Linked DNA regions of Heyndrickxia acidicola. The protein of the gene in region 2 interacts with the protein of the main gene of each other region in a pairwise test. Links are inferred from orthologs where the notes say so. Each region holds a gene or a part of one and is shown on either strand. Other genes may lie near its edges.

Region 1 (15,198 bases), 1.3 Mb from region 2 along the record:
CCAACTAAAGGAGTAGACATTGGAGCAAAGCAGGACATCTTTCACTTAATCCACAATCTTACTGCAGAAGGAAAAGGGATTGTCTACTTTTCGTGCGAAATAAATGAAATTTTAAGTATTTCTGACCGAATCCTTGTCATGTATGATGGGCAAATAGTGAAGGAATTAACAAAAGAGGAAGCAACACAAGAAAAAATCCTGCTATATGCTAGCGGTGGAAAGGAAGACATCTATGAACGGAACGCTCTTTAAATTCTCATTCAGGTACGGAGCAATAGTAGTCATGGCTATTGTTCTCGTTTATTTTAGTCTGGTAAATGGCAAATTCTTTTCATATGGGAATCTATCAGATATACTGCGCTCGATTTCCATCGTTACATTATTGGCTCTTGGTGTCACATTCACATTAATTGTAGACGGCTTTGACTTATCAGTAGGGTCTACTATGTCCTTATCTACCGTTATAACTGCCTCTTTAATGGTTTGGTATCAGTGGCCCCTTTGGATTGTCCTTTTACTGCCCATAGCAGTTGGGATTGCAGTAGGAATCTTTAATTCTATCCTGATCGTAAAGATTGGCATACCGGATTTATTAGCTACGCTTGGAGCCATGTATATTGTATCGGGTATTCAAAGTACGTATACAGACGGATATTCGGTTTACAGCCATATGCCGATGACAACAGGCGGGACTGCACCGGGAGAATTTTATAACAGCTTCCTATGGATTGGGCAGGGTGAACTGTTTAAAATCCCTTTTCCTGTTATTATTATGATTCTATTTGTCATCCTGGTTTATCTTGTCCTCAATCATACCAGATGGGGCCGGATTTTATACATGACAGGAGGAAACTCAGAGGCAGCCCGATTATCAGGGATAAATGTAAATAAGGTAAAACTTCTTGCTTATACCATATCGGGGATTTTTGCCTCGCTGGCGGGCATTCTCTTTACAGCGCGGGTGGGGTCAGGGCAAATTGATTCAGGTGCAGCGATGCTGATGGAAGCAGTGGCGTCGGTTTTTGTAGGGTTCTCCTTTTTAGGTGCAGGTAAACCGAATGCCATCGGAACCTTTTTTGGGGCTGCATTAATTGGCATCCTCTTAAATGGTTTAACCATGCTGAATCTTCCATATTATGCTTTTGATATTATAAAAGGAAGTGTCTTGGTTCTTGCCCTGGCCGTAACCTATCTGCAAATAAAAAAGAAAGCATAGCAGTGAAATTATGTACATAGTGGAATGAAGTAAAGCAAAAGCGTTCTAAATAGGAACGTTTTTTGCTTTTTTTGTTTCCTTTCTTTCCTGTAACCTTTAAGCTGTGCTGAAATGCGAGTGAAACAGCCGTTTCACTCGAATGAGCTAAAAAACAACAGAGTCCTCTAACAAAGCCTCAATTTAATAAGGCCTAGGAGAGCTTGCTTATCAGAAGGTTCCGTTATTGCCCGCAGAAAGCGAGTGCCTGCAGCGGAAATCAACAAGCAAGATTAACAGAGCCTTTTTTATCGGAAAAGTAAATCATGCGATTCAGCATAGCTCTTTGGCGTGGGACCAAAAGTCGTCTTTATAACATATGCATACTAAATTATGTAGATCAGCCTCTAGTGAAAAATCGATGATTGATAAAATAGAGGGATCAAATAGGTAAAAAAAGTAAATATATTATGACGAAAGTATTATTTTTGGGAATATTTAAAAAATAAAAAGGGATTAGTTGTAAATATGAGAATAAAGATAGGCATCGTAGACATTATTTATTCTGTCATTCTGCCTACGCATACTTTTTTAGGAGGAATTCATTTGAAGAAGTGGAAAAGAAGTGTGCTTTCTTTTGTTGCAACGGGATCTTTATTATTTGGAGCATCACCTTTTATGTCGCTGGCGAAAACCACAAGCGATAACGTAACAATCCCTCAAGGTACAGGGACATCGGTATTGGATGGTGCCAATTATTTTGGAGATCTGGATCCGAATCAGCAGGTCACCGTCGACTTTGTTCTAAAGGTAAAAAACAAAGATCAGCTGGCGCAGTATATTAAAGATACAACGACACGCGGCAGCCGTCATTACCGTGATTATTTGAGTGTAAAAGAATTTAAAGATAATTTTGCCCCAAGTTCAGGAGATGTATGGGTTGTTACAAAATACCTGCAGTCCTTTGGGATTAGTACATCAGTTTATAATGATAATTTGATTGTAACCGCAACAGGAACAGTTGCTCAATTTAATAAGGCGCTGAATGTTGAATTGCAGAATGCTAGCTATAAAGGAAAAAAGTTCCGCGGAACAAAGAAACAGCCAAGTGCTCCTAGGAATGTAGCAGACAATATCTTATGTATTTTGGGGCTAAGTGATTATTCTAATTTGACTTCACATGCTGAGAAACAAGCTGTTAAAATTCCTGCTAACAGTGACAATGCCCTGCCAGGAGGAGGATTGTCTCCCCAGGATTTGATTAAACGCTACAATGTTCAGCCGCTTTATGATAAGGGCGCAACAGGAGCAGGTCAAACCATCGGGATTGTAACTTTAGCTGATTTCGTTCCTCAGGATGCGTATGACTTTTGGAATACAGCAGGCATTAAAGTGAAACCGAACCGGATTACTAAAACAGATGTTGACGGAGGTTCAGGCTGGTCTGGGTCTGATGAGACGACATTGGATGTAGAGCAATCAGGTGCTCTTGCACCACAAGCGAATATTCATGTCTATGTCGGCCCAAATACGGACACAGGCTTTGTAGATGCATTTGCTAAAGCGATTAATGATAACCAGGCACAGCAAGTTTCCGTAAGCTGGGGGCAAAGTGAGTCATCCATTGACTATTTTGTGAAGCAGAATATGGAATCACCTGCCTATACCGAAGCTTTTAACCAGCTCTTCATGCAAGCGGCTGCCCAAGGGCAATCAATGTTTGCTGCGGCAGGTGATGCCGGGGCCTATGATAATACCCGGTCAATGGGCATGTATGACCTCACTGTAGATTTTCCTTCTTCCAGTCCATATATTACTGCTGCAGGCGGAACAACAACACCATTTAGTTTTACTTCTAAGTCCACAGGAATTAATGTAAGTGTTCCTAAGGAACGTGCGTGGAGCTGGGATTATTTGTACCCGCTTCTTCAAGCATATGGTTACACACCTGATAATGGGCCTTTCTTTGAAGGAGGCGGCGGCGGTTTCAGTACAGCCTTTGCGACACCTGATTATCAAAAAGGAATAAAGGGAGTTAATACGTATTCAGCTGTTCAGCAATGGGATGTAGGCAGTGATTTAGCTGCAACACCTACTTATGATTCTACTAAACCTATAGTAACTGGAACAGGTTCAGGGAGGAATGTACCGGATTTATCCATGGACGCGGATCCAGAGTCTGGATATTCTATCTTGTTCACTAATCCTAAAACTGGTGTCCAAGAATGGGATCAGTATGGAGGTACAAGCTTTGTTGCACCGCAATTAAATGGACTTTCAGCGCTGATCAACAGTGCAAACCATACTCAGGTAGGATTCTGGAATCCGCAGATTTATCAATTTGCTCAAGGCTGGAATTCACCTCTCACTCCATTAAATGACACAAGCGGAGACAATGATAATCTTTTCTATACTGGTACTGCAGGAACTATTTACAATCAAGCGACAGGCCTTGGTACGCCAGATGTAGCTAAGCTTGCATGGAATTTCGGACCGTTTTACAGATAAGGAAAGCAAAAAAAGTGGAGGAGAAATGTATAAAAGGGAGTCATAATCAGCTAAACCTGCTAAAATCAGACCGGTCTTAAAAATAGAAGAAGCCATTTTTAAAAATAATTGAGCCAAAAGCCATCCCTTTTTATGGGATTCGGCTTTTGGCAAATGCTTTAAAGAATGCTGAAGCAATAAAGATATGCCTAATCTTTATGGTGTTTATTAGGGAGCCGTGACTCGGGATGGCCTTTTCCCTGACGTTTTTTATTTTGCTCGTCTTTTTTTTGTTTTTCATGCAGCTTTTCAACATATTCATGAGTATTATCCATTTTTGTTGCCTCCTTAAGATAGATGCACCATTCATACTTTCTCCAGTTATCTGTTGAACATACCTTTTTTTATAATGCTCACGGAACCTTTCATATGTCTTTCAGTCATGTTTTATTTCCCGTGAAATATCGATCTTCTTCTCAAACGTTTGAAAGGAAATAAAAAAACCGGCTGCAACAGGGCAGCCAGTTAAAAAATCTATTCTTCATTTGATAATTTCAGGATATTGAGAAGCTTAAAGAAAAGACTCAAGACAATGGCAACTACAGTAGCCAGCCCCATTCCCGTTAAGGCTACTGTTCCAAATTGTATGGTAGCGCCGCTGATTCCGATTGCAAGTACTACACAGGTCAAGATTAAATTTTGGGATTTACTGTAATCCACTTTTGTCTCAACCAGCATTCGAATACCGCTGGCAGCAATGACACCGAAAAGAAGGAGCGATATTCCCCCCATAACAGGTGTTGGGATAGAGGAAATTAATGCTGCAAGCTTTCCGCAAAAAGACAGGATAATGGCTATAACGGCAGCTCCGCCGATAATCCATGTGGAATATACTCGGGTGATAGCCAGTACACCAATGTTTTCACCGTAGGTTGTATTTGGTGTTGCTCCAAAAAAGCTGGATATAATGGTGGAAATTCCATTTCCCATTAAAGAACGGTCAAGACCGGGATCTTTTGTTAAGTTCTTGTTCACAATATTGCCTGTTACCACTAAGTGTCCGATATGCTCTGGTATGATGACGAGTGCAGCAGGCAGGATAATAATAATATCCGATAAATTAAATTGCATTTTATAATAGTGCGGCAGTGAAATCCAAGCTGCGTGGCGAACTGAAGTAAAGTCTACCATTCCATAAAGAGCGGCAATTATATAACCTGCAATAATACCGATAAGGATCGGAATAATCTTCAAAAATCCTTTTAACGTTACCCAGCATACAATCGTAATAGCAAGGGTTAACAGTGACACCATTAGAGTATGTGAATCAGGCGTCCAATTCTTAGGTGGATTAGAGGGACTGACTAAACCAGCCATCTGAGCAGCTGTTGGAACAAGCTGGAGGCCGATGACTGCAACAACTGCGCCCATGGCAGCAGGTGGGAAGATGACATCTATCCAGCCTGTTCCTGCTACTTTTACAATAAAGGATACGATTAACAGGATAATGCCAACTGCAAGGAAACCGCCTAGGGCATAATTATAGCCATTTCCGCCTGCATGATTGGCGAGAACTGCGCCAACAGGTGCTATAAAAGCAAAGCTGGATCCGAGATAGGCCGGGATTTTGCCTTTTGTGATAAAAATATACAAAAGCGTTCCAATGCCATTTAATAGAAGGATGGTAGCAGGATCAACTTTAAATAAAATAGGTACAAGAACGGTAGAACCAAACATGGCAAATAAGTGCTGAAAACTAAGAGGCAGGCTCTTTAAAAATGGAAGACGCTCATCTACCTTAATTTCGTGTTGCGACATCGTATTCTCTCCTTTAAAAGTTTATAGGATAGTCTTTAAAACGATCACTTTGGATAGAGGGCGATATAGAGGAGCTTTTTTGATTCAATAAAAAAGCATCCTGCCCAAATTTCCGGCAAGATGCGTCATTTACACACATACGGTTACAATAGGATTATTACTCCTATTAGCATAGAAAGCTTATGCTCATGACCTTGCCAGCCTCACGGGACTGTTTTAAAGGTAAATTGATTCAGTTATCTTAGCTATTATCACAAGGCCAGCGATAATTGTCAATAAAAAAATATAGTCACCATATATAGTGTATATATACATAGCGGTTTAGAGTACAGAAGTAGTATTCTCTTAAAAATTAAGCATTCTGTTCTGTGAGCTTGACGATTTCTACTATGACCATTGTTGCTTTTTCCATATTATCAACCGATATGTACTCATATTTCCCGTGGAAATTTTCTCCGCCTGTAAAAATATTGGGAGTGGGCAGTCCCATATAGGATAGCTGAGATCCATCTGTTCCGCCTCTAATAGGGGAGATAACGGGCTCAATATCAAGGTTTTTCATCGCTTGGTATGCAATATCAACAATTTCTTTAACCGGTTCAATCTTTTCCCTCATGTTGTAATACTGGTCATTCATCTCCAGTATAATGGCATCGTCGCCATACTTCTCTTTTAATTCATTCACAATTTTCTCTAGGTGGGCTTTCTTTGCATTAAATTCATCTCGGCCAAAATCCCTGATGATATAGTTAAGCTTTGTTTGTTCAACATCTCCGTGGAATGAAATTAAGTGATAGAAGCCTTCATAGCCCTCAGTCAATTCGGGAACCTCTTTTTTAGGCAGCCGGTCGTTTAATTCCATTGCAATCTTTGCTGAATTCACCATTTTTCCTTTAGCAGATCCGGGATGGATATTCGTGCCTTTTATTGTGATTTTTGCTCCTGCAGCATTAAAGCTTTCATATTCCAGTTCTCCAATCGGTCCGCCGTCAACGGTATAGGCGTAGCGTGCATTAAAGGCTTTAACATCAAATTTGTGAGGTCCTCTTCCGATTTCTTCGTCTGGAGTAAAAGCTACTCTTACTTTGCCGTGTTTAATTTCAGGATGCTGGATGAGATAAGCCATGGCTGTCATAATCTCAGCAATCCCCGCTTTATTATCGCCCCCAAGGAGAGTAGTACCATCTGTAGTAATCAGAGTATGCCCCTTATAGTTTAGTAAAGAAGGAAAATCGTTTGGTGAAAGAATGACTTTAAGACTTGAATTTAAAACAATATCATCGCCATTATAGTTTTCTACCAATTGAGGCTTAACATCCATGCCGGTAAAATCCGTAGCGGTGTCTACATGAGCCAAAAAGCCAATTACAGGAACTTCTTTCTCTGTGTTGGAAGGCAGGGAAGACATGACATAGCCATTCTCATCTAGAGTGACTTCTTCCATGCCAATGGATTTCAATTCGTCTATTAATTGATGCAATAATGTCCATTGGCCGGGAGTAGATGGGCATGTAGTGCTATCTTCATTGGATTGTGTATCCACTTTAACATAGGATGTAAATCGTTCAATTATTTCTTGCTTCATCTTCATTTCATCTCCTTTTACTTATTAGTTTATCATGTTCGGGACAAGTGTATCGCAATTCACTCATCTTTAAGTTGTACTGATAGTACGATCCACTTTTATGAAAGTCTTTGTTAATGGATTCTGTTGTTTTTTAGCTCATTCGTGTGAAACGGTAGTTTCGCACGAATGAGCTAAAAAACGAGCAGTCTTCAGCATAGCATAGTCTGTTAACAGAGCTTTAGAAAAAACAACAAACTATATGAAAAGGGTCCATAAAAAAGGCAGCTGGTACGTCAGCTGCCTTCCATTTGATGATTTGCTCTTATTTTTACTTTGCGTTCCCATGGCTTAGAAAGCCAGCGTTTGAGCGCGAATATGCCTCTGAACCATTCATCCATTCCTTGGGCTATCCAGATTCCCACAAGACCTAATCCGAATTGAATTCCAAGAATGTAGCTCAGGAAGGCAGCAACCGTCCACATTGAAAATATGCCGATAAAGACAGGAAACTTTACATCGCCAGCGGATTTTAAAGATCCCATTAACACGATATTTAGTGCTCTGCCGGGTTCAATAAAGACGATGGCCCATAAGACAGGAAGGCCCACGTTTATAATTGCCTGGTTATCAGTGAACAGCTTTAAAATAGGTGAGCCTATTGAAGCAATAAGGAGTGATGTGATGAATGAGGCAAGCATGGCTAACTTTAATGTTTTAATACCTCTATTGAGAGCCCTGTCGTAAAGATTTCCGCCAACATACCGTGCAATTAACATCTGAGTCCCTTGGGCAATGGCTACTGTAAATAGATAGCAAACCATCGATATATTCAAAATATATACCCGTGCAGCAAGAGAAGATGCTCCCAAGGCTGCAACAAAAGCCGTAATGACTAATTGAGAAAATTGATAGGAAAGGTTTTCTCCGGCTGATGGTATTCCAATGGAAAGAATGCCATGAATATTTTCTTTGCTGAATATAAATATATCGCTGATTTTCATTTTTAATGAAAGCCGGCTATAAACAAGGAAGAGAAGAGCACAAACTGCAAATGCCCTTGCAGCTACCATTGCCCATGAAACACCTGTTACTCCTGTTTTAGGAAGACCAAAAATCCCCGTTATAGCAAGTATATTCCCCACAATACTGATGACGTCCATTAAGATGGTAACGGACATCGCTTCTTTTGTATATCCATGGCTTCGGAGGACGGCACTCAGAACCTGTGACAGGGATTCAAATAGAAGTGAAAAACCGCAGATTCGGACAAAGGTGAGACCATATTGATAAATCTGCCCATGTATATCAAATAAACGTAAAAAATAACCGCCAAAAAAAATGACAATAAGAGAAATAACGGCACCTATCCAAAAGTTGACCCCGAAAGCAGCGCGTGCAAGCTTTCTTGCTTCGCTTAATTGGTTAGCGCCAAGACGCTGGCCGATTAAGATAATGGCTCCAACAGATGTCACGCTAAAAACTAATAGAAAAATATTGATAAGCTGATTGGCTACTCCCACCCCGGCTACAGCATCATCTGAAAAATGGCTCAACATTAGTGTTGCTATGATGCCCATTCCCATATGAAGCGCGAGCTCGATAAAAAGCGGCCATGAGAGGCTGAAAAGGCTTTGTTCCTGATATTTGTTTCCTTCTGTATTCAACGAAAGGTCCCCTTTGTTCAAGATAAGTTTATAAAAATTTTATTACATCACACTCGAAGACTCTGAAATCCGTACGGCGATGAGCAAGGCGCCTACGCTATTCTTAGTCATTCGCATAAATTTGTAATTGTTGTCATTTGACCAATATGAAGATTATACTCGAAAAATTCCTTCGTGGGGCAAAATATTTATAAAATTTTTAGGGAAAAAAAGGAAAATTTTTTTTGCATAAAAAAAGGATAAACGCGAAAGAGAAGTGCGTTTATCCGTTATATTAATAATGTCTGTCTTGTCTAGTCCGAGCGCCGCTAAACGTCGTCATCCGCTTTTCTATTGTCTAGCTTTGGGACCCATCGGCTCGAGGTCATAATCCAATCCTCCAAGAAGGTTAAAGACGAACCTTCATGCCGGCTTGGATTATGCTTTTCGCCGATAAGCAGGGTCCCTCCGCTTTTCTACTTAAATATTCTGCTGATTTTTTCTATCTCTTCGTTTGTAAGATGCACGTCAAGCGTTTTAAGGTTATTTGAAACCTGATCAGGGCGTTTTGCGCCTGGTATTAATACATCAATGGAGTCACGGGTTAAATACCAGGCGAGAACAACGTGTGCAGTTTCTGCCCCTTTCTCATTAGCTATTTCACGTATCTGCTCTACTTTCTGCAGATTGCGTTCGAAGGCTTCCCCTTGGAAGAGAGGGTTTTTAGCACGGCCGTCATTAAACGTTGTGTTTTTTGTATACTTCCCGCCCAGTAGTCCTGCTGCCAGCGGGAAATAAGGAATGAATGAAATGCCTGTATCGGCTGTGTAAGGCAAAAGCTGATCCTCAACAGCACGTTTAAACAGGTTGTATTCTGATTGAAGGACATCTACATAACCATCTTTATTCGCTTCTTTAAGCTGTTCAATGGAGAAGTTAGAAACGCCGATTGCTTTAATTTTACCGGCATCCTTTAATTCCTTCAATGCCCCAACTGCTTCGTCCTTAGGAGTTTTCTCATCAGGAAAGTGGATATAAAAAAGATCAATATAATCCGTTTGGAGTCTTTTTAGGCTGTTGTCTACGGATTCTTTTAAAAAGGCAGGGGAATTATCTATCACAATTTTCCCGTCTACAAATTTATGGGCGCCTTTTGTAGCAATAACCACTTTTTCTCGGTTACCCTGTTCCTTTAGGACTTCTCCAATTAATTCCTCTGAACGTTCAGGTCCGTATATATAGGCAGTATCAAGAAAATTAATGCCACTTTTTAAAGCTGTGCGGACAACTTCTTTTCCTGTTTCTTCACTTAAATTAGGATATATGTTGTGTCCTCCGACAGCATTTGTTCCAAGACCGATGGGATTTACATAAAGATCTGTTTTTCCTATTTGCACCTGCTTAACCAATTATTCCAACTCCTTTCTTTGATTGAAACTATCATAACAAAAGGGCGGCATAAAAAGAAAATGATAGGATTGTTTTTGTCTCCTTTATTTCTCTAAAAGAAAAACTTCATATATGAACGGAAAACCAAATTATTAAAGGTTTATAGGAACGGGCTTTTGTTAAATATGATATGGAACGCGACTTTACTGAATTTGGCATTTCTCGTATAGCTTTCTGTGCCTGACTCTTTATAAGCAATGAACCATCCATGCGAAAACAGCCTTGTGTGGGCCAGCAGCAATGATCTCGGGAAATTGTAATAAAACGTTCAATTTACATTTTAAGTGTCAAAGAGGATATATGGTAATATGAGAAGGCTTTAAAGTACGCTTTGAAAATAGTAATCGTAATTTCTTTGGGGTAAAGGAGGAAACATACTCTTATGGAGTTTCATGAAAATAAAATTTTTCCGCCAAAGACGTGTACAGTGGAACGTCTGGTGACGAATGGATCTGATGTAGAAAAAGTATTGGCAGGTAGAAAAACCGCTGTACGCCGTAATGGGCGCTATGCAGATATTGGAGAAAAGCTGTTTCTAAAGGGACAAGAATTTATAGTTGAAAAGGTTTATCGTCAATCTCTTGGAGAAATGACGGAGAATCACGCCTATCAAGAAGGGTACGAAAGTCTTGAGGAATACAAGAATTTCATCCTTTCTTTTCATCATGGAATGAAGTGGCTGCCTTCCATGATGGTTTGGGTGCATGAATTCAGACCTGCGGAAGTATAGAGCTATGGGTATGGAAATTCTTCATCCTTTGATTTTGTATATCCATATACTTAGCGTAATTATGTCAATCGGACCTTTTTTTATTCTACTGCCAATAAGCCAGAAAATAAAAGTTACAGAAGGAGTGAAGCAGCAGGCATATCTTGATACCTTTAAAGCCTCTGTCAGGCTTGCGAAGCATGCTGGCCATGTCCTGGCAGGTTCTGGTATATTGCTTGTCATCATTAGCTCCTGGACCTGGAGAACACCATGGATTGATGTGACAGTTATTGTAATGGTTAGTTCATTATTTTTTCTGGCACGTGCATTCTCTCCTACTCTTAGGAAGTTCGATCAGCCCGGTCAAAACACAAATGAATTAGTGTCAAAATTATTGAGGTCCACCATCATTTATCTGGCGCTGCTGCTGGCAATGCTTTGGCTGATGGTGTCAAAGCCTGTATTTTGGTAGGCTGTATATGCAGACTTAGCTGTGATTTGACCGATTATCATATAAAAGAACTCTTGTATGCAACCAAAAAAGAAGCTGTATTCCGCAGCTTCTTTTTTGGTTGGGGAAAAGTTATTTAAATAGCTCTGTAATCCTGTTTGTTAATGTCCGCTTTCAGGCACTCGTTTTTTAGCAGGTGGTACGGAGTATCCTCGTCAATGAGCAAGGCACTTGCTTTTGCCATCTCATGTAGAAGGCATAAGCTGATTCAATTGCACGCTTTAATACATAATCTTTTCTCGGGAAATAATTTCGATAAATAACCAGGAGAAATAGCAATTGACTTGATTTCTTTTTCTTCCAAAATGGCAGCCTGTGCTTTTTCTGCCGTCATGTCTTAAAGTTACTTCTATCAAAGGAATTAGCCTCAGTACTGTCGAAAGAAAAACCAAAGGAAATATAAGGAGGGGTCGAAGTGGACTTCAAAGATTACGAGGAGTTTTGGGTCTATTATTTAACACAGCACCTTAAACCTGCTACAAGAAGCTGGCATTTTGTTGGAACCAGCTTGGTTTTTCTGTTTATTATATTAGCCATTTCCTTTATGAAATGGTGGATTTTGCTGCTGGCGCCTCTGTCAGCATATGCACTTGCATGGATTAGCCATTTTTTTATTGAAGGAAATAAACCAGCAACGTTTGGACATCCGGTCTGGTCACTTCGGGCTGATTTTCGGATGTATTGGTTTACTCTTACTAGACAACTGGAAAGAGAGCTTGCTAGAACTGCCCGCTTTGAAAAGAAAGAAAAAAATGGATGAAAAATACAACACTGTTTTGTCGTGAATTGTTAGGCTTTCACCATTTTCTCTTGTTTTAAGGCAGCTCCAGACAAACGTTATTAGCTATGCCTCCTTTAGTCAGGTTTTATAAACCCATTACCAACCCTTAACAGAATATTAATATTATTACTGTAACATCGAGGATAAGCTTACTTAGAATAAGGGAGGGGACTAAGGGGCATGGCGAAAAAGGTGCTTATAATTACGCAGAATTTTTATCCGGAGATTGGCAGTGCGGCTAACAGAATGAAAAACATTTACCAGCTTTTGAGCGGTATGGGATATGATGTTGCCATAGTAACGACTGAACCTGCTTATCCTGACAGAAATTTATATAAACAAGAGCAATTCTGGGATCAGGAGGATTTGAACGGGGGGAAGAATATACACAGAGTTCCGATTAAAACAAGAGGATATTCGCTTGCGATTATTAATCGTTTTTATTTTTATATGGAAATGGCTGTCAGAATGTTTTTATATCTTTTTAAAGATACGTCAAGATATGACTTCGTATTCACAACATCACCTTCTATTTTTGTTGCAATGGTGGGATTGGCTGCGAAGTTTCGATACCGGTGCAGGCTGGTGCTTGATATTCGCGACTTATGGCCAGAGTCGCTAAAAGGTGTGGGGTTGTTTGAGAACAAACTCATTTTTTTTATTTTTAATGGAATTGAATCTCTCCTCTACAAGAAGGCAGACCATATTATTGTAAACAGTAGAGGCTTTATTCCTCATATAAAAAAGAGAGCAAATATACAGGAAAGCAAAATCAGTTTTATTCCGAATGGAGCAAGGCGGTCGGAGATTTCGCCTAAATGGAATAAATGGCAATTTAAAGCTGTTTATGCCGGCAATTTAGGGCTGGCTCAGGACGTTGACATCATTAGATTGCTTGCAGAGAAACTAAAGGAGCACTCTATACCACTTACGGTTATTGGCTATGGTATGAGAAAAAATGATTTTAAGAATTATATAGTAAACAAAGGGCTGGATAATGTAGAATTCGTAATGCCTTTGTCGAGAAAAGCTTGTTTTAAAAAGCTTGCAGAGCATAGCGCCGGGATTGTTACATTAAAAAATAAAGAGGTATTTGGGACCGTATTGCCAGGAAAAGTGATAGATTACATGACCTGCAGAGTACCTATCGTTGCTTCTGTGACGGGTTATTCGAAAAAAATTATTGAAGATAACAAGGTGGGATTTGTCTCAACAGAGGGAAGCGTAGAGGAAATGGTGAAACATGTCCTTTATTTAAAGGAGAATCCATCCATTAGAGAGAAAATGGAAGATCATTGTGAAAACTATATAAACAGAGAATTTGTGTGGGAAGAAAATATCTTCCTGCTTAAACGATTTATGGAGCAGCAAAACAGCAAAGCGGATAAAAAGTGGTTTTTCAAGCCTAAAAACGTAAAGGTAAATCATAATGAATAAGAAAGTGGGAATGTTTGTTTGGAATCACTTTACTAATGATGCCCGAGTCCTAAGAGAATGCACTGCTTTGTCCGAAAATGGATATTCAGTAGAGTTATTTTGTATTGAGGATACCAACAATCCATCTTTGCCTAAATATGAAAATATTAATCATCATTTTCATGTTATTAGAGTGAGGGAGCATCCCCTGCTTCTGGGATTTATAAAAAAAGTCAGCCATCTTTGCATGAAAAATAAGTTGATTTTGGCTGTCTCAGCTTTATTCTGGTTTTTGATGCTTTGTTTAATGCCTTTTACAGTCTTCCTTTTTTCAGTAATCATCTTCCTATTTACTAAGACAAAGCTTAATATGTTTTGGATTAGAGCCAGCATCATGTATAGAATGATTCTAAGAGGCTGGAAAGGCAATTATGACATCTATCATTCGAATGATTTAAATACGCTGATACAGGGCTATATTGGTGCCAAATGGAGATGGAAGAAAAGACAATTATTATATGATTCTCATGAAGTTCAGACAAGCAGAACGGGCTATAACAGCCGTTTATTCGGAATCATTGAGGCGTTCTTAATCCATAGAGTTGATCAAATGATAGTAGAAAATCACACAAGAGCAAAATACAATGAAAAAATATACGGTTTTTATCCAAATGTTGTTCATAATTATCCATTCAAGCAGGAGATTCATGATCAAAGGGAAGCCCCGCTCCACCAAATTCTCGGTATTCCTTCTACCGAAAAAATCCTTCTTTATCAGGGAGGAATGCAAGAGGGAAGAGGTCTTGATAAATTAATTAAAGCCGCACCGCTGTTTTCTGAGGGTGTTTTGGTCTTTATTGGTGACGGGAAAATGAAACCGGCTTTAGAGTTGCTGGTTGAGAAAATGAAGCTTCAGGATAAGGTTAAATTTCTTCCTAAGGTACCTTTAAAAGAACTCCCTGAATATACAAGGAATGCCTATATAGGCTTTCAGGTCCTTAACAATGTTTGTTTTAATCATTACTCCGCCTCCTCGAATAAATTGTTTGAATATCTTATGGCCGGTGTGCCCGTAGTAGCATGCAGCTTCCCTGAAATTCAAAGGGTAGTAGAAAAAGAAAAGGTTGGAATCTGTATTGATTCACATGATTTTCAAGATATTGCGTTTGGTGTGAATTTTATTCTTGAAAATACAAAAATCCATGATGAAATGAAAAGAAATTGCTTTAGAGCCTCTAAGAATTATAATTGGGAAACAGAGAAGCACAAGCTGTTGTCAACCTATTCTTCATTATTCGGACGTATTCAAAGCGGCGGGCAGCTGAGAGAAAGCTATTAATTGGTCATTATCCATTTAAGTATTTATAGCGATTTTTATACCCCTTTCCAGTATGGTAAAGGGGTTTATTATTTTTATTCTTTTATAAAAGGTTTTGTTAGAGGACTACATTATTATATTTTGAATCATATAACAAAAAATGGGAGAGGGGAAATTGGTGAGAATAATAGAATGGTGCTTATCTATTAAAAATTTATTTAAACAAAAAAGAACAGGCATGATGAATAGCGCTGAGTATATCTAGTAATACCTATAAATCGCTTGGATTCAACGTTAATTAGAGTGG
Region 2 (15,130 bases):
ATAGCCAATTAGTTCTTCTGCGATCACTTCGTTCACATTTTCAACCGCTTTAAGAACGCCTTTTCCGTTGTAACGGCTCTTGTCTCCGTCGCGAAGCTCAACTGCTTCATATTCACCTGTTGAAGCACCGCTTGGTACTAATGCGCGTCCAAATGCTCCTGATTGTGTATAAACTTCTACTTCTACTGTTGGGTTGCCGCGGGAATCCAATACTTCGCGTGCGTATACTTCTGTAATTTGTGGCATGTTCATTACTCCTTTTTATTGTAGATTTAAGGTTATTATTTTTGTTGGTTGTATGTTGTTGGTCTTTGCTGCTTTAAAGCACGATAGGGGTCAGACCCCTTTAACGCTTTAACGCTTTAGTGCTTAATGATACTGATTCCTGTCATTTCCGATGGCTTTTTGACACCTAACAGATCGAGCATGGTTGGCGCTAAGTCGCCTAGAATGCCTCCATCGCGGAGTTCAATTCCTTTTTTCGTTACGATGACTGGTACTGGATTTGTAGTATGAGCCGTCATTGGCTGTCCTTCGAGCGTTACCACTTCGTCTGAGTTTCCATGGTCTGCCGTAATGATAGCCGTGCCGCCTTTTGCCAGGATGGCTTCTACCACTCTGCCCAGACACTCGTCCACTGCTTCAATCGCTTTGATTGTAGGCTCGAGCATTCCGGAATGGCCAACCATATCCGGATTCGCAAAATTCAACAGGATGGCATCATGGCCATCCGCCTCAATATCAGCTACCAAAGCATCTGTCACTTCATATGCGCTCATTTCGGGCTTCAAATCATATGTTGCTACTTTTGGTGAATTAATGAGGATGCGATCCTCTCCCGGGAATTCAGCTTCACGCCCGCCGCTCATAAAAAAGGTGACATGCGGGTATTTTTCTGTTTCCGCAATCCTTAGCTGCTTCAAGCCATTTTGAGAAAGAACTTCACCAAGTGTATTATCTAAGTTCACTGGCTTAAATGCAACATAGCCGTCAACGGTTTCACTAAAGTGAGTCAAACAAACAAAGTATAAGTCTTTAGGGTGTCCAGGTCCTCGGTCAAAGGAACGGAAATCCTCATTTGTAAAGGTATTGGAGATTTGGATGGCACGGTCCGGCCTGAAATTATAAAAGATCACTGAATCGTTATCTTTAATGGTTGCAACAGGCTTGCCATCTTCGCCCAACATAACTGAAGGAATCACGAATTCATCGAAGATTCCATGTTCGTAGGAATCATCCACTAAATCCATTGGATTAGAATAAGTGGGGCCATCTCCATAGACCATTGCACGATAGGATTTTTCTACACGATCCCAGCGCTTATCTCTATCCATTGAATAGTATCTTCCGGAAATCGTCGCGAATTGTCCAACGCCATACTCTTTGAATTTCGCTTCCGTTTCCTCAATATATTTTTTAGCTGTTTTGGGCCCAACATCACGGCCGTCAAGAAAGGCATGAACATATACCTTTTTTAGTCCCTGGTCCGCCGCAAGCTTTAATAAAGCGAACAAATGGCGAATGTGGCTGTGAACACCGCCGTCAGACAAAAGACCAAATAAATGAAGGCTTGAATCCTGCTTCTTGGCATTTTCGATCGCCCCTATGAAGGTTTCATTTTCTTGAAATACTCCTTCACGTATGGCTACATTTACACGTGTAAGGCTTTGATAGACAATACGGCCTGCGCCAATATTTAAATGTCCAACCTCTGAATTCCCCATTTGTCCTTCCGGTAGGCCGACTGCTTCTCCGCTTGCAATCAGCTGATTATGGGGATACGTATTCCAGTAACGGTCAAAATTCGGTTTCTTTGCTTGAGCAACCGCATTTCCTTTTGTTTCGCCGCGTAGGCCAAAACCGTCTAGAATAATAAGTGCTACTGGTGATTTACTCATTGATGACCGCCTCCAAAAGCTGTAAAAACGAGTTAGGCTCCAGGCTTGCCCCGCCGACAAGTGCACCATCAATATCAGGCTGCGCCATGAATTCCTTAATATTAGCAGGCTTTACGCTTCCCCCGTATTGGATGCGTATAGAATCGCCCGCTGCTTGTGAGAAGTTTTCACTGATCACCTGACGGATATGTGCACATACTTCATTTGCATCATCAGCGGTTGAAGATTTGCCTGTGCCAATGGCCCAAATAGGCTCATATGCTATAATCGTCTTCTTTACTTGCTCTTCTGACAAATCAGAGAGAGCTTTTTTCACTTGTGATTCTACTATATCCATTGTTTGATTCTGTTCACGCTGTTCCAGTGTCTCGCCGACACAAATGATAGGAGTTAAATCATATTTAAAAGCGGCAGCTGCTTTTTTATTGACACATTCATCCGTCTCATTAAACATGCAGCGACGTTCAGAATGGCCGATAATGACATATTTTACACCTATGTCCTGCAGCGCCCTGGGGCTGATTTCTCCGGTGTATGCCCCATCTTCTTCAAAATGCATATTTTGTGCTCCGATTTCTACATGACTGTTCTTAGTTGCTTCTACCAATCGGTCCAGGAATAAAGCAGGTGCGCATATCACGCTGTCCACTTTGACCCTGTCAGGAATATGTTCTGATACCTCTTCTGCAAAAGTTTTTGCTTCAGACATTGTTTTATACATTTTCCAATTTGCCGCTATTATCGGTTTACGCATCGTGAACCAGTCCTCTCTCATCATGGAATCAGGGCTATTTAGAATTGGTGCTCCTATTTTTGCCCTTCATTGCCTATTATCTATTAAATGTTCTTACTTGTCATTTAAAGCTGCAACACCCGGCAATATTTTTCCTTCCATGAATTCGAGGGACGCGCCTCCGCCTGTAGAAATATGATCCATTTGATCAGCAAGATGGAATTTTTCTACTGCAGCTGCTGAATCTCCGCCGCCAATAATGGAATACGTATCCTTTGCATCCGCAAGTGCCTGTGCGACACCTTTTGTTCCGTTTGCAAAAATATCCATTTCGAAAACACCCATAGGCCCGTTCCAAACCACGAGCTTGGATTTTTGTATCACTTCTTTATATAGCTCCACTGTTTTAGGTCCGATATCCACTGCTTCCCAATCTGCAGGAATGCTGTCAATCGATACCACTTTAGTGTTAGCTGTTTCGGAAAACTCATCCGTTACAACGGCATCTAACGGCATATAGAAGTTCACATTCTTTTCTTTTGCCTTTTCAATGAAAGAAGCGGCTAAATCAATTTTGTCTTCTTCAAGAAGTGACTTGCCAATTTCATGGCCCTGTGACTTGATAAAAGTATACGCAAGTCCGCCGCCGATGATCAGGTTGTCCACCAGGTTAAGCAGATTTTCAATTACGCCGATTTTATCCTTTACTTTAGCTCCGCCTATAATAGCAGTAAATGGACGTTCAGGATGTGAAATGGCTTTTCCAAGCACCTCAAGCTCTTTTTCCAAAAGGAATCCTGCAACAGCAGGCAGATGGTGAGCAATTCCCTCAGTGGAAGCATGGGCACGGTGCGCTGCTCCAAAAGCATCATTTACATAGACATCTGCAAGATCTGCAAAGGCTTTTGCCAGTTCAGGGTCGTTTTTCGTTTCGCCTGGATAAAAGCGAACATTTTCAAGAAGAAGCACGTCACCATTCTCCATTTTGTTAATGTCGCTCTGTACGATTTCACCATATGCTTCATTGGATTTGCGAATATCTTTTTTAAGCAATTCGCTTAAACGTTTTGCTACAGGAGTAAGTCTTAATTCTTCTACGACTTCACCCTTTGGACGCCCTAAATGGCTTGCCAGAATGACCTTCGCCCCCTGATCCATTAAATATTGAATCGTAGGAAGGGCAGCGCGGATTCTTGTGTCATCTGTTACATTTCCATCTTTCAAAGGAACGTTAAAGTCAACACGGCAAAACACTCGTTTACCGGACAAATCGATGTCCTTAATCGTCTTCTTATTCATTTAAAAGGCCTCCTTTTTACCTGTTATTTACTAGGGTACACCCGTATATCAATACCCTCGTCTGCTATGTTTTATGTAAAAAGGGAGGGGGAATCTTCCCCGCTCCCCTTTTCCCCCTACTATTTTATAATTCGGGGACCGATTTTTCCACTGATATCAATGGAAACACCATTTAAATTGACCGCTGTTAGATATTGTTAAAAATTATAGTCCTTGTTTAGCAACGTAATCAGCTAAATCAACTACACGGTTGGAGTAGCCTGTTTCATTGTCATACCAAGATAGAACTTTTACCATATTATCTTCAAGAACCATAGTTGACAATGCATCTACAGTAGAAGAAACAGTTGCACCGTTGTAGTCAGTAGATACTAATGGAAGCTCGCTGTATGCAAGAATTCCTTTTAAATCGCCTTCAGCCGCTTCTTTTAAAGCTGCGTTTACTTCTTCAGCTGTTACGTTTTTGTCAAGCTCAGCAACAAGGTCCACAACAGATACGTTAGGAGTTGGAACACGCATTGCCATACCGTTTAATTTACCTTTTAATTCAGGTAAAACAAGTGCTACTGCTTTTGCAGCTCCTGTAGTTGTAGGAATGATGTTTTCTGCAGCTGCACGTGCACGGCGGTAATCCTTATGAGGCAAATCAAGGATTTGCTGGTCATTTGTATAGGAGTGAACGGTTGTCATCATACCGCGCTTGATGCCGAATTTTTCATGAAGAACCTTCGCAAATGGAGCTAAGCAGTTTGTTGTACAAGAAGCGTTTGAAAGGACATGGTGGTTTTTGGCATCATACTTATCTTCGTTAACACCCATAACGATTGTGATATCTTCGCCGTTGGCAGGAGCAGAAATAATTACTTTTTTCGCACCAGCTTCTAAATGTTTCGCTGCATCTTCACGTTTTGTAAAACGTCCAGTTGATTCAACAACGATATCTACACCAAGGTCTCCCCATCCCAATTGAGCAGGGTCGCGCTCAGCAAGTACTTTTACTTTATGGCCTCCTACAACCAGGCTGTCTCCGTCTACAGTAACGGTTTCTTCAAGCTTTCCGTGTACAGTATCGTACTGTAAAAGGTGTGCAAGCATGTTTGCATCTGTTAAGTCGTTAACTGCTACGATTTCAACGTTAGAGTTTTTTAAAGCTGCGCGGAATACGTTACGTCCAATACGGCCAAATCCATTAATACCAACTTTTACTGTCATTTATATTGCCTCCTTAGATTGGATAGTTTATTGTTTTATATTTCAAAAGGACAAGCCTTTTAAAAGCAATTGACTATGAATATAAAATTTCTTTTGCTGCTCCCTCATCGGTGATAAGGACAGAAGACTTTATTGCGCTCTTCATGTAGGCTTTAATCGCTTTTGCTTTTGATGCACCGCCTGCCACTGCGAGAATATGTTCGACATGCGGTAAATCCTCAGGCTGGAGTCCCGCAATCGGCACCTTGTGCACGACTTGGCCATCTTCATTAAAATAATTGCCGAAAGCCTCGCCCACTGCATGTGCAGCCTCGATTTTCTCTATTACTTCGGGTCTTGTGTTGCGGCGCAGCGCCATTGCCATGGCATCGCCAATTCCATGAAGAACAATGTTTGCCTGTTCAATTAAACTTAGGACTTCTTTAATAAATGGTTCTTTTGTAAACGATTGATACACTTCGGGGCTAACCTGATCTGGAACATAAAGGGCCCGGTGTTTTCCTCCGGTTTTTTCAGCCATTTTAGAACAAATCGTATTGGCTTGAATTTCCACATCTTCTCCAATGCCTCCGCGCGCCGGGACAAATAACAGATTCTTCCTGCCTGCAAAATCAGGTGTCAGCATGTCAGCCACAGCCGCCATTGTCGATCCTCCTGAAACAGCGATAATATTGTCCCCTATCAGCATTTCCTTCATTCTCCTGGCACATACTCTGCCAAGAGCTGCTGTCACCCACGGTGCTTCATCACTGTTGCCGGGAACAATTATGACTTCTTGGAGATTAAGAACTTCCTTTAATTTTCTTTCCATTTCATTTATACCCGAAATTTCATTCATCATACTTTCCAATTCCTTCAACACGGTTAAACCTTGTTCAGAAACCTTCATTCCGGAATTTTGAATATCAATAAGATGCTGTTTTTTAAAAAACTCCACCTCACTGCGCAAAATCCTTTCTGAAAGGCCTATGGTCTGCGCTAATGTTCTTCTTCCTACAGGCTCCATAAAATAGATGGAACGCAGAATCTGGTAGCGCTTTTCCATGACGGAAAGTACATCCGGCATTAATAGCTTTTGAATCTCAACCATTGAGTGCATGAATCTTTTCTCCTTTTCGGGACCTATAACGTCCCGGCCAGACATATTGTGTCCCATTCACTCAAAAAAAATTTACCCTTGCTACAATTCTTATTTTAGCAGGGTAAATTTTGTATTTCAACTCTGAAACATCAGCTTTTCCATTGTAAACGTTTCCTTAATGAAAAATAATCAATTTGCCCATATTGAAGAGTTTCATTTTCTGATTCGACAACAGGAATCATCAGTCCATACTTTTCAATCCATTCTTCGCTCTCATCAATATTTCGTTCAATGATCTCCAGCGAAAAGTCACGCTGCAGATCCTTCAGCACTTCCTTTGCTTCTGTACAAAGGTGGCAGCCCTGTCTGGAATATAAAATGATTTGCAAGAATGCGGCCCCCTTTGCTATTCATATCTTTTTCGTTTCGAGGAGGGGAGGATAGTAAGCTGCTCCCGATATTTCGCTATTGTCCTGCGGGAAACCATAATTCCCATCCTCTTAAAGGCATCTGCAATATTTTGGTCGGACAAAGGCTTCATCTTATTTTCCTGGCGTACCATTTCTATTATTTTGTTTTTCACTTGTGCGGCAGATGCCTGGGATTCATTTTGTTCTTCCACTGCGGCAAGAGCTGCTGAAAAGAACTTTTTCATCTCAAATGTACCATGTGGAGTTTGTATATATTTCCCTTTGACTGCTCTGCTTACCGTAGATTCATGTACACCAATTTGATCAGCGACTTCCTTTAGAGTGAGCGGCTTTAAATAGAAGGGGCCTTTTAAAAAGAAATCCCTTTGCTGTTCCAATAAAGCCATACCCACCTCATAAATCGTTTTACGGCGCTGATCCAGTGTTTTGGTTATGGTCCTGAAGCCGCGGGCCTTCTCTTTTAAAAATTTCTGCACCTGCCGGTCTCTGTACATAGAAAGGTCCCTGTAATAGTCCTTTTGAAAGGTAACACTCGGTAAATGCTTCTCAAATAAATGGAGCTCAAGATTCATATCCTGTTTTATGACGATTAAATCCGGAATGACATATTCTGAGCTGGCCTGGCTGAACCGTGCACCGGGCCTTGGATTTAATGTACGAATATAGTCGGCTGCCTCCTGAATTTCCTTTGTAGATACTTTCAGTTCTTTCGAAAGCTTCCGCCACCTTTTTTCTGCAAAATCAAGAAAGTGGCTGGATAATATCGGTTCTGCCAGTGCATGCTTTCTTCCGTTTCTTTCTATTTGAATGAGAAGGCATTCCTGCAGCGTCCTTGCCCCTACACCTGCCGGTTCGAGGGTTTGCAGCAGCTGTAAACATTCCTCTGCCTCGGCCAGCGAAATTTTGGCAGCTGCAGCAGCATCCTCCATGCCGACCGCGAAATATCCATTCAAATCCAAATGATATATGAATTGTTTTATGATTCGTTCTTCCCTCTTTGGTAACGCTTTCATGGAGATTTGAAAAAAAAGAGCATCATACAAGGATCCTGAGGTTTGAGGGACCTGTTCAATCCAGCTTTGATTTCCTTGGTCAAACGACTGTTTTTTTTGTTTTCGCGATATATCAATGCGTGAATCAACGAAGGTTAAATAAGAATGTTCCAGTTTAATTAAAGGATTTTCCATTGCTTCCGCTTCAAGAAACGCAGCTAATTCCTCTGCTGAATAAGCTAAAAGCTCGATTGCCTGCTTAAGCTCCTGGGTCATTGCTAACTTTAAGGATTGATTTTGCCATAAACCAGTCTGCAGTTCCATGTTCATCCCCCCAAAGCACTGTACTTATTCCCTATTTTACATCACACACATAAATCAGTACATGTATTTTCAAAAATAAAGCGGATATTTTTTAACACTTTACTGCACGAAAGGGGTCAGACCCCTTTCGTGCAGTAAAGTGTTAAATTGAATTAAAAAACCGCACCATGCCGATTATGACATGACATGCGGTTTTACGCACAATTCCTTGCATGTTTAATTAGCCGTGGTTGTGTTTTTCTTCCTTTTGTTTATGCTTATCGTCATGTTTAGGTTTCTCTTCTTTTGGCTTATGATTATTATCTGCTTGATTGTGTTTTTCATCTTTTGGTTTATTTTTCTTATTCCCCTGCTTGTGGTTGTCTGCTTTTTTATTCCCAGATTTAGCATGAGATTTTGAATCGCTGCTTGGCTGTTTAGGTGGAACCTCGGCAGAATCCCCCCCTTTAATATACAGTTCGTTATTCACTTTGTAGACACTGCTTGGCTGTTGAAAGCTGCTTTTGTCTGTTCCTAACGCTTGCATCATATTCTTAAACATCAGCTGTGAGATTTTCGTAGTATCTCCAAGCATATAGTTGCCGGGACCATTTTTGGCATATCCAGTCCAAACCGCCATCGTATACTGCGGGGTATACCCAGCAAACCAGCTATCATTTGTCGCATTTGATGGGTATCCAAATTGTGCACTGGTTTTATCATCAAAATTTGTTGTACCTGTTTTTCCTGCCACATCCAATCCCGGCACCATGGCCGCCTTTCCAGTTCCGGAATTCACGACTGTCCGCAGCATATCTGTAATCATATACGCGGTGTATTCATGCATGACCTGTTTTGGCTTCGGAGTAAAATCCATCACTTTTCCATTGGGAAAGACTACTTTACTGACTAAATGCGGCGTGTTGTATACTCCGTTATTTCCAAAGGCACTGTAGGCCCCAGCCATCTCCAAAGGATTAACCGTATTGCTCCCTATCGCATTCGATTCATATACCGTATTATGATCAAAGGTAATACCAAGATTCTCCGCAAAGCTCTTTGCTTTGTCCATCCCTACCGCTCGAAGGGTAAGCAGGGCGGGAATATTGTATGAATATTGAAGAGCCGTTCTTATAGATAGCTTTCCATGATATTGATGATCCCAGTTTGAAATAGGCTGCCCATTTGAGTACGTCGTCTTCTGATCATTTAATTGATGCCCTGTAGACCATTCTAAATTTTCTATGGCAGGCCCGTAATCAAAGATGGGTTTAAACGAGGAACCTGGCTGCCGTTTCATATCAATCGCAAAATTGTTGCCCAGGAAAGAGGCTTTATAATCGTTTCGGCCGCTTCCGATTGCCCGAACTTCTCCTGTTTTTGTATCCAAAAATACAAAAGCTCCTTGAAAATTACCATTAGGATAAGAAACGATCGAATTAGTGTCCATCATTTTGTCCGCATAATCCTGTGCTTTTGGATCTAAAGTAGTGTATATAGATAATCCATCGGTGCTAATGTCTACATTCTTCAGTTTTCCTTTTACTTCTCTTACTGCAGCATCTAAAAACACCTCATACGGCATACCATGATGATTGGTGTTTGGTACAAGCCCTGCCGTTACAGGAACTTTCTTCGCTTCCTGCATTTGTTTCTTGGTAATGTACCTTTGTTTATACATGGAGCTTAAAACAACATTACGGCGATCCGTAGCAGCTTTCTTGTTTTCAGGTTGGGTTGGATCGTAAATGCTGGGACCTTGTGGAAGCCCTGCCAACATCGCCTCCTCAGGAAGTGTCAATTCATTCAGGTGATTGGCATCAATCCCATAGTAGGTTTTTGCAGCTGCCGCCACCCCATATGAACCGTCTCCAAGGTAGATTTTATTTAAATACATCATTAAAATTTCTTGCTTTGAATACTTTTTTTCCAGCTGAGACGCCAAGCTCCATTCCTGTACTTTTCGCGTTATTGTTTTCTGAGGGGTCAAAAATGTGTTCTTGATCACCTGCTGTGTAATCGTACTTCCGCCCTGTGATCCGAAGTGCCCCGTTAAATTCTCGAAAATGGCTCTGACCGTTCCTTTTATATCGATACCACCATGTTCATAAAAATGTGCATCCTCCGTAGCAATGAATGCATGCTCCATCGTTTTTGGAACTTGAGCATACGTAATTTTTGTCCGGTTTTCTTTTCCATATTCAAAAAGGAAATTCCCATTCTTATCATAAAATTTAGTTGAAAGCGGATCGACCAGTTTTGAAGGATCTAGTTTTGGCGCTTTCTTCATCATTGCACCAATTGATATAACCCCTATACCAACGGAAAGCACAAAAAGCACCAAACAGGATATGAATACTTTTTTTAACATAGATCCTTTTTTGGCCAATTTATTACTCTTATGCTCATTATTCTTTTCCAGTCGTTTTCGTTCTTGACGATTACGATATTTTTCTTCTGACATTCAAATACTCTCCCAGGCGTAAGGTTATCGTAGCTGATTTAAATAATATGCTTTTAACACTTACGTATTTCTTATTGATGAGTTTGGCAATTAGATAGTTGTTTATTATGCAAAACCCGTATATATCGGATTAAAGAAGTATTGATGCAATAATCCTCTTGGTCTCCTTTTGCAATAAAGTACTTGCGCTGTATAATCTTTTCTATAATTTCTTGTAATACCTCTTCTTTTTCCACTTTCAGCTCTTTTATGATAATTTCTTTTTTAATATCATTTTCTAAAGTGTAATAAACAACAAATTCTTTCAAATTAACCCTCCCTTAATCTTATACTCTAACGGAAAGCCTGCTTTGAATTTAACCTCTCGAAATGATATAAGGTGTGCAAATACTCTTCATTCTACCCACCTGCATTTAAGGTAAGCGTTGTTTTTATACGTCCATTTTTAATAATTCAGCATACATCCCTCATAAAAAAAAAGGAAACCATTCCAGAATGATTCATAGGCTTCATAAAAATTCTTAAAGATACCTATATCCAAATCCTGTAAACCTATTGAAAACAATATCCTTCTTTGTACGTTCATATTCATGCGTAAAAAATCTACTATTTATGGGGGTAAGAGGTCATCTTTTCCTTGACGCCTTACTCTAGTTGGATAAAAGTTTCTTCTTTGATAAAGCTCTTTTCGTAAACTTTGTTGCTATTAGACACTGAAATATCACCTTAGATATATATTCAGAATTAAAACTTGTGAATAGCATACGAAAAGATGCCACGAAGACAGACAACGCACGGAATAATCCTTTGTACGTAAAGCAACATCTATGGGAAAACAGCCTTTGATAGATACAGATAAATCCATTGCTGCGGGGTTTTCAATCTGGTTGCAGACAAACAAAAAGCGAACCGTCACCAGTTCGCAAGTTATGTTTATATTTTTTTCGAATTACTCTGCAAGAACACAAGATTAACGAAGATACATCTCCTCATTTTTTCCAAACAGAGCGTAAAATTCCAGAAAAAAATCTGTCTCCCAAGAAAGAACACCTGAGTTTAGCGGGAAAAATAACAGAGCCTTTAAATTTATTAGTATCGTTTTTTTCGATTGCGCAAAAACGCAGGAATATCAAGAGATTCTTCCGTTAGCTCTGCGTATCTATTATTGTATGGAGCCTGTTCATCTTGGTGTTTCGAATCGTATTGTATTTGTTGTGCAGGCAGTTCCCTTTGATATGGATTCGTTAGCTCTTCCTTTAATGGCCGGGTAGGCGTTTCCAGAGATGTACCATCTTGTTCATTGAATCCTGTGGCAATGACAGTAATAATGATTTCATCGGTTAAGTTTTCATTAATGGCCGAACCAAAAATCATATTTAACTCCTCGTGAGAAGCAGAAGCCACGATATCCGCTGCCTCCTGCACTTCATAAAGACTTAAATTGCGGCCGCCTGTGATGTTCATGATTACACCATGCGCTCCATTAATAGAAGTTTCAAGCAGCGGACTATTTAAGGCTTTCTGTGCCGCTTCAACAGCACGATCTTTACCCTTGCCAGTGCCAATCCCCATTAAAGCTGTTCCTTTATGAGACATGACCGTTTTAACATCAGCAAAGTCAAGATTAATTAAACCTGGTACAGCAATTAAATCGGAAATCCCCTGAACCCCATGACGAAGCACATTATCCGCTTCACGAAAAGCTTCTAGCATAGGGGTTCTTTTATCAATGATCTCCAATAACCGATCATTTGGAATAATAATTAAGGTATCCACTGCCTCCCTCATTGCGTTAATTCCACTGATTGCGTTTGTTGCACGCTTACGTCCTTCAAATTTGAAAGGACGTGTTACAACCCCAATTGTCAGGGCACCAAGCTCACTGGCAATTTTTGCAATAGCAGGGGCTGCACCAGTGCCTGTACCGCCGCCCATTCCGGCTGTAACGAAAACCATATCTGCACCTGCCAACACTTCTTCAATTTGCTTTTTGCTTTCTTCCACAGCCCTTTTTCCTATTTCAGGGTTGGCGCCCGCTCCTAAACCTCTTGTTAATGCTGCACCGATTTGCATTGTAATTCCTGCTTTTGATTGATTAAGAGCTTGAGCATCAGTATTAACGGCAATGAACTCTACACCGCCGACACCATCCTCAATCATACGGTTTACAGCGTTGTTGCCTCCTCCTCCAACACCAATAACTTTAATCGTTGCGAATTGGTCGATAACCGTTTCAAAATCTAACATGATGATCCCTCCTCTTTTATCCATCTCCATGATTTTTTACGTTTTTAAAGGTATCAGAAGTACTTCTTCATATTATTCGAATTCTTATATATCTTTTTTGGGGAGGCAGGATAATTTTGTAAAGATTCATTATGATTAACATTAAAGGCAGATGATATTGTTCATAAAAAGCACATAAAAATGCCTCTGCACTTTTCATAAAGCGCAGAGGCATTTTTTGTTTAATAGTAGTACGCCCTCGGCAGGAATCGAACCCACATCTTAAGAACCGGAATCTCACGTGCTATCCGTTGCACCACGAGGGCAAGTCCGTCACTAAAATAGTATAATAGAAAAAAAGAGATATTGCAACTCTTTTTTCGCGTTTAAAAAGTTAAAATTCTGGCTAATATGTTTAAAGTATATTTAAGGGCTGTTGCATACAACAGGATCGAATTTTTTTATAAAAACCAAATTGATTTGTTTGACCTTAATTGACCATTTGGTGTATGATAACATTACATAAGGAGCAATACATTCCTTAAATGTTTCAGTTTTCCTTTATAGGGAAAAAACTAGATTAGCTATGCCTTGCCGCTAACTGGAAAGCGGACAGGAATGAAAAAAGGAGGAGAAAGTATATGAACTTAATCCCTACAGTTATTGAACAAACAAGCCGCGGAGAACGTGCATATGACATTTATTCCCGCTTGTTAAAAGACCGTATTATTATGCTTGGAAGCGCCATTGATGACAATGTGGCAAACTCTATTGTAGCACAATTGCTATTCCTGGAGTCTGAAAATCCTGAAAAAGATATCTCCATCTACATAAACAGCCCTGGCGGCAGTATCACGGCTGGTATGGCGATTTATGACACTATGCAGTTTATTAAGCCGGATGTCCAAACGATTTGTATCGGAATGGCTGCATCTATGGGTGCATTCCTTCTTAATGCAGGAGCAAAAGGCAAGCGTTATGCACTTCCAAACAGTGAGGTTATGATCCATCAGCCACTTGGCGGTGCACAGGGTCAAGCAACAGAAATTGAGATTGCTGCTAAACGTATCCTTTTCCTTCGCCAAAAGCTGAACCAAATCATGTCAGAGCGTACTGGCCAGCCTCTTGAAGTGATTGAAAGAGATACAGAGCGCGACAACTTCATGGTTGCTGAAAAAGCAAAAGAATATGGTTTAATCGACCATATTATCAGCCGCAATGAGCTGACTAATAATAACGATAAGAAATAATACCAATTGCGAAGCCTGCCATACAACCATGGCAGGTTTTTTTATTTGAGTCTGTCATTTTTCGCAATAATATATGTTTGATACATTTTTACTACAGTCTTTTCAGAGGCTTTGGCTGTGCTTTGCATTTTCTTGCTGGTTGATTTCCGCTTCAGACACTTGCTTTCCGCGGGCGGCCGTGAACCTCCTCTTCGCCTTGCTCCTGCGGGGTCTCTCCCTTTGGCCAAGCTTTTCTCGCAGCTTTCGATTCAATCAACTTTGGATTCAAATTATATTGGAACATAACATGAACATTGGTTGCGTTCTGGTCTTCCTGCTGGTTGATTTCCGCTTCAGGCACTCGCTTTCCGCGGGCGGCCGGGAGCCTCCTCTTCGCCTTGCTCCTGCGGGGTCTCCCTTTGGCCAGCTGATCCCGCAGGAGTCTCGTGCCTTCCGCTTCAATCAACTTTAGATTCAATTCACCAACAAGCTTTGCTGAGACTTCGATTGTGCTTAGCACCATCCACCTGTTGATATTCCAATGGGGCTATGGTAAAAAAGACGATTCACGTTTAAGTGTTAAGGGTTCCGTATTGATTTGCTTTTTGAATAAATGATAAGAGAAATGACGTATGAATGGGCATAGTCATTTTGGAGGCCATTTAGCATTTCATTGCGCCAAAGAAGAGGTTAGAGAAAAAAGAGGATTGGCGAGTTTCTGAACATACATTTTTTTAGATAGATGAATGTTCTGCAATCTCAAAAACATTTCCAAAAGGGTCTAGAAAGGCGGCATATCGAGCTTCAGTAGGTTTTTCGTGTAAAAATTTAATACCCTTCGACTTCATTTCATAAAACTTTTTCTCAATAGAATCTACGTGGAACACTAACACTGTTCTAGCTTCGTTTGAATAATCTCCCACCTGCCCATTTTTTTCACACTTAAACGCAACAAGTTGTGTACCTTCTAATTGAAAAATTAATTGATTGTTCTTCTCCGATATTATAGGCATCCCCAGTAGAGTAGAATAGAACCTTTTTGCTTCTCGGAGATCTGAAACAAATACCATCACATATCCTAATTTCATTTAGTATTCCTCCAGTTTAGATTTAAAAAGAACCCTTTTTCTTTTCAAGCTAGCCTGCAAGTTAGTTGAATAATGTACAAGTTAATTATAACCTAGCCGATATAACAGTTTCAGAATATTTAGCACAAAAAAGAAACTCGTCAAAACTAACGAGTTTCTTTTAATTTTCATGTC

The links.
Region 1: the proteins of tpiA (region 2) and pepT interact in binary tests that used the Escherichia coli proteins (3 or more experiments, as listed by UniProt). The link is inferred for Heyndrickxia acidicola from one-to-one orthologs.

What each region holds. Positions count from the first base shown.
Region 1 is NZ_KV440953.1:3,271,554-3,286,751, reverse strand. What follows is about bases 4,967-7,892. They hold pepT (peptidase T), read right to left. Parts: upstream 7,083-7,892; coding sequence 5,850-7,082; downstream 4,967-5,849. Other genes in these bases: A5N88_RS15260 (MATE family efflux transporter), read right to left, coding at 7,358-7,892; uraA (uracil permease), read right to left, coding at 4,967-5,497. Also shown: A5N88_RS15290 (sugar ABC transporter ATP-binding protein), read left to right, coding at 1-252; A5N88_RS15285 (ABC transporter permease), read left to right, coding at 233-1,216; A5N88_RS15280 (S53 family peptidase), read left to right, coding at 1,799-3,700; A5N88_RS15275 (DUF4023 domain-containing protein), read right to left, coding at 3,889-4,014; more of uraA, read right to left, coding at 4,214-4,966; more of A5N88_RS15260, read right to left, coding at 7,893-8,728; A5N88_RS15255 (aldo/keto reductase), read right to left, coding at 9,184-10,116; A5N88_RS15250 (ASCH domain-containing protein), read left to right, coding at 10,539-10,886; A5N88_RS15245 (hypothetical protein), read left to right, coding at 10,897-11,337; A5N88_RS26185 (hypothetical protein), read right to left, coding at 11,585-11,710; A5N88_RS15240 (Mpo1-like protein), read left to right, coding at 11,792-12,136; A5N88_RS15235 (glycosyltransferase family 4 protein), read left to right, coding at 12,338-13,594; A5N88_RS15230 (glycosyltransferase), read left to right, coding at 13,587-14,912. UniProt on the Escherichia coli protein: Cleaves the N-terminal amino acid of tripeptides.
Region 2 is NZ_KV440953.1:4,528,878-4,544,007, reverse strand. Bases 772-3,629 are described here. They hold tpiA (triose-phosphate isomerase), read right to left. Parts: upstream 2,653-3,629; coding sequence 1,891-2,652; downstream 772-1,890. Other genes in these bases: A5N88_RS21080 (phosphoglycerate kinase), read right to left, coding at 2,746-3,629; gpmI (2,3-bisphosphoglycerate-independent phosphoglycerate mutase), read right to left, coding at 772-1,898. Also shown: eno (phosphopyruvate hydratase), read right to left, coding at 1-246; more of gpmI, read right to left, coding at 363-771; more of A5N88_RS21080, read right to left, coding at 3,630-3,930; gap (type I glyceraldehyde-3-phosphate dehydrogenase), read right to left, coding at 4,135-5,142; A5N88_RS21070 (sugar-binding transcriptional regulator), read right to left, coding at 5,216-6,241; A5N88_RS21065 (glutaredoxin family protein), read right to left, coding at 6,373-6,612; rpoN (RNA polymerase factor sigma-54), read right to left, coding at 6,630-7,970; A5N88_RS21055 (transglycosylase domain-containing protein), read right to left, coding at 8,191-10,413; A5N88_RS21050 (hypothetical protein), read right to left, coding at 10,485-10,721; cell division protein FtsZ, read right to left, coding at 11,503-12,660; A5N88_RS21030 (hypothetical protein), read right to left, coding at 14,041-14,391; A5N88_RS21025 (VOC family protein), read right to left, coding at 14,603-14,956. UniProt on the Escherichia coli protein: Involved in the gluconeogenesis. Catalyzes stereospecifically the conversion of dihydroxyacetone phosphate (DHAP) to D-glyceraldehyde-3-phosphate (G3P).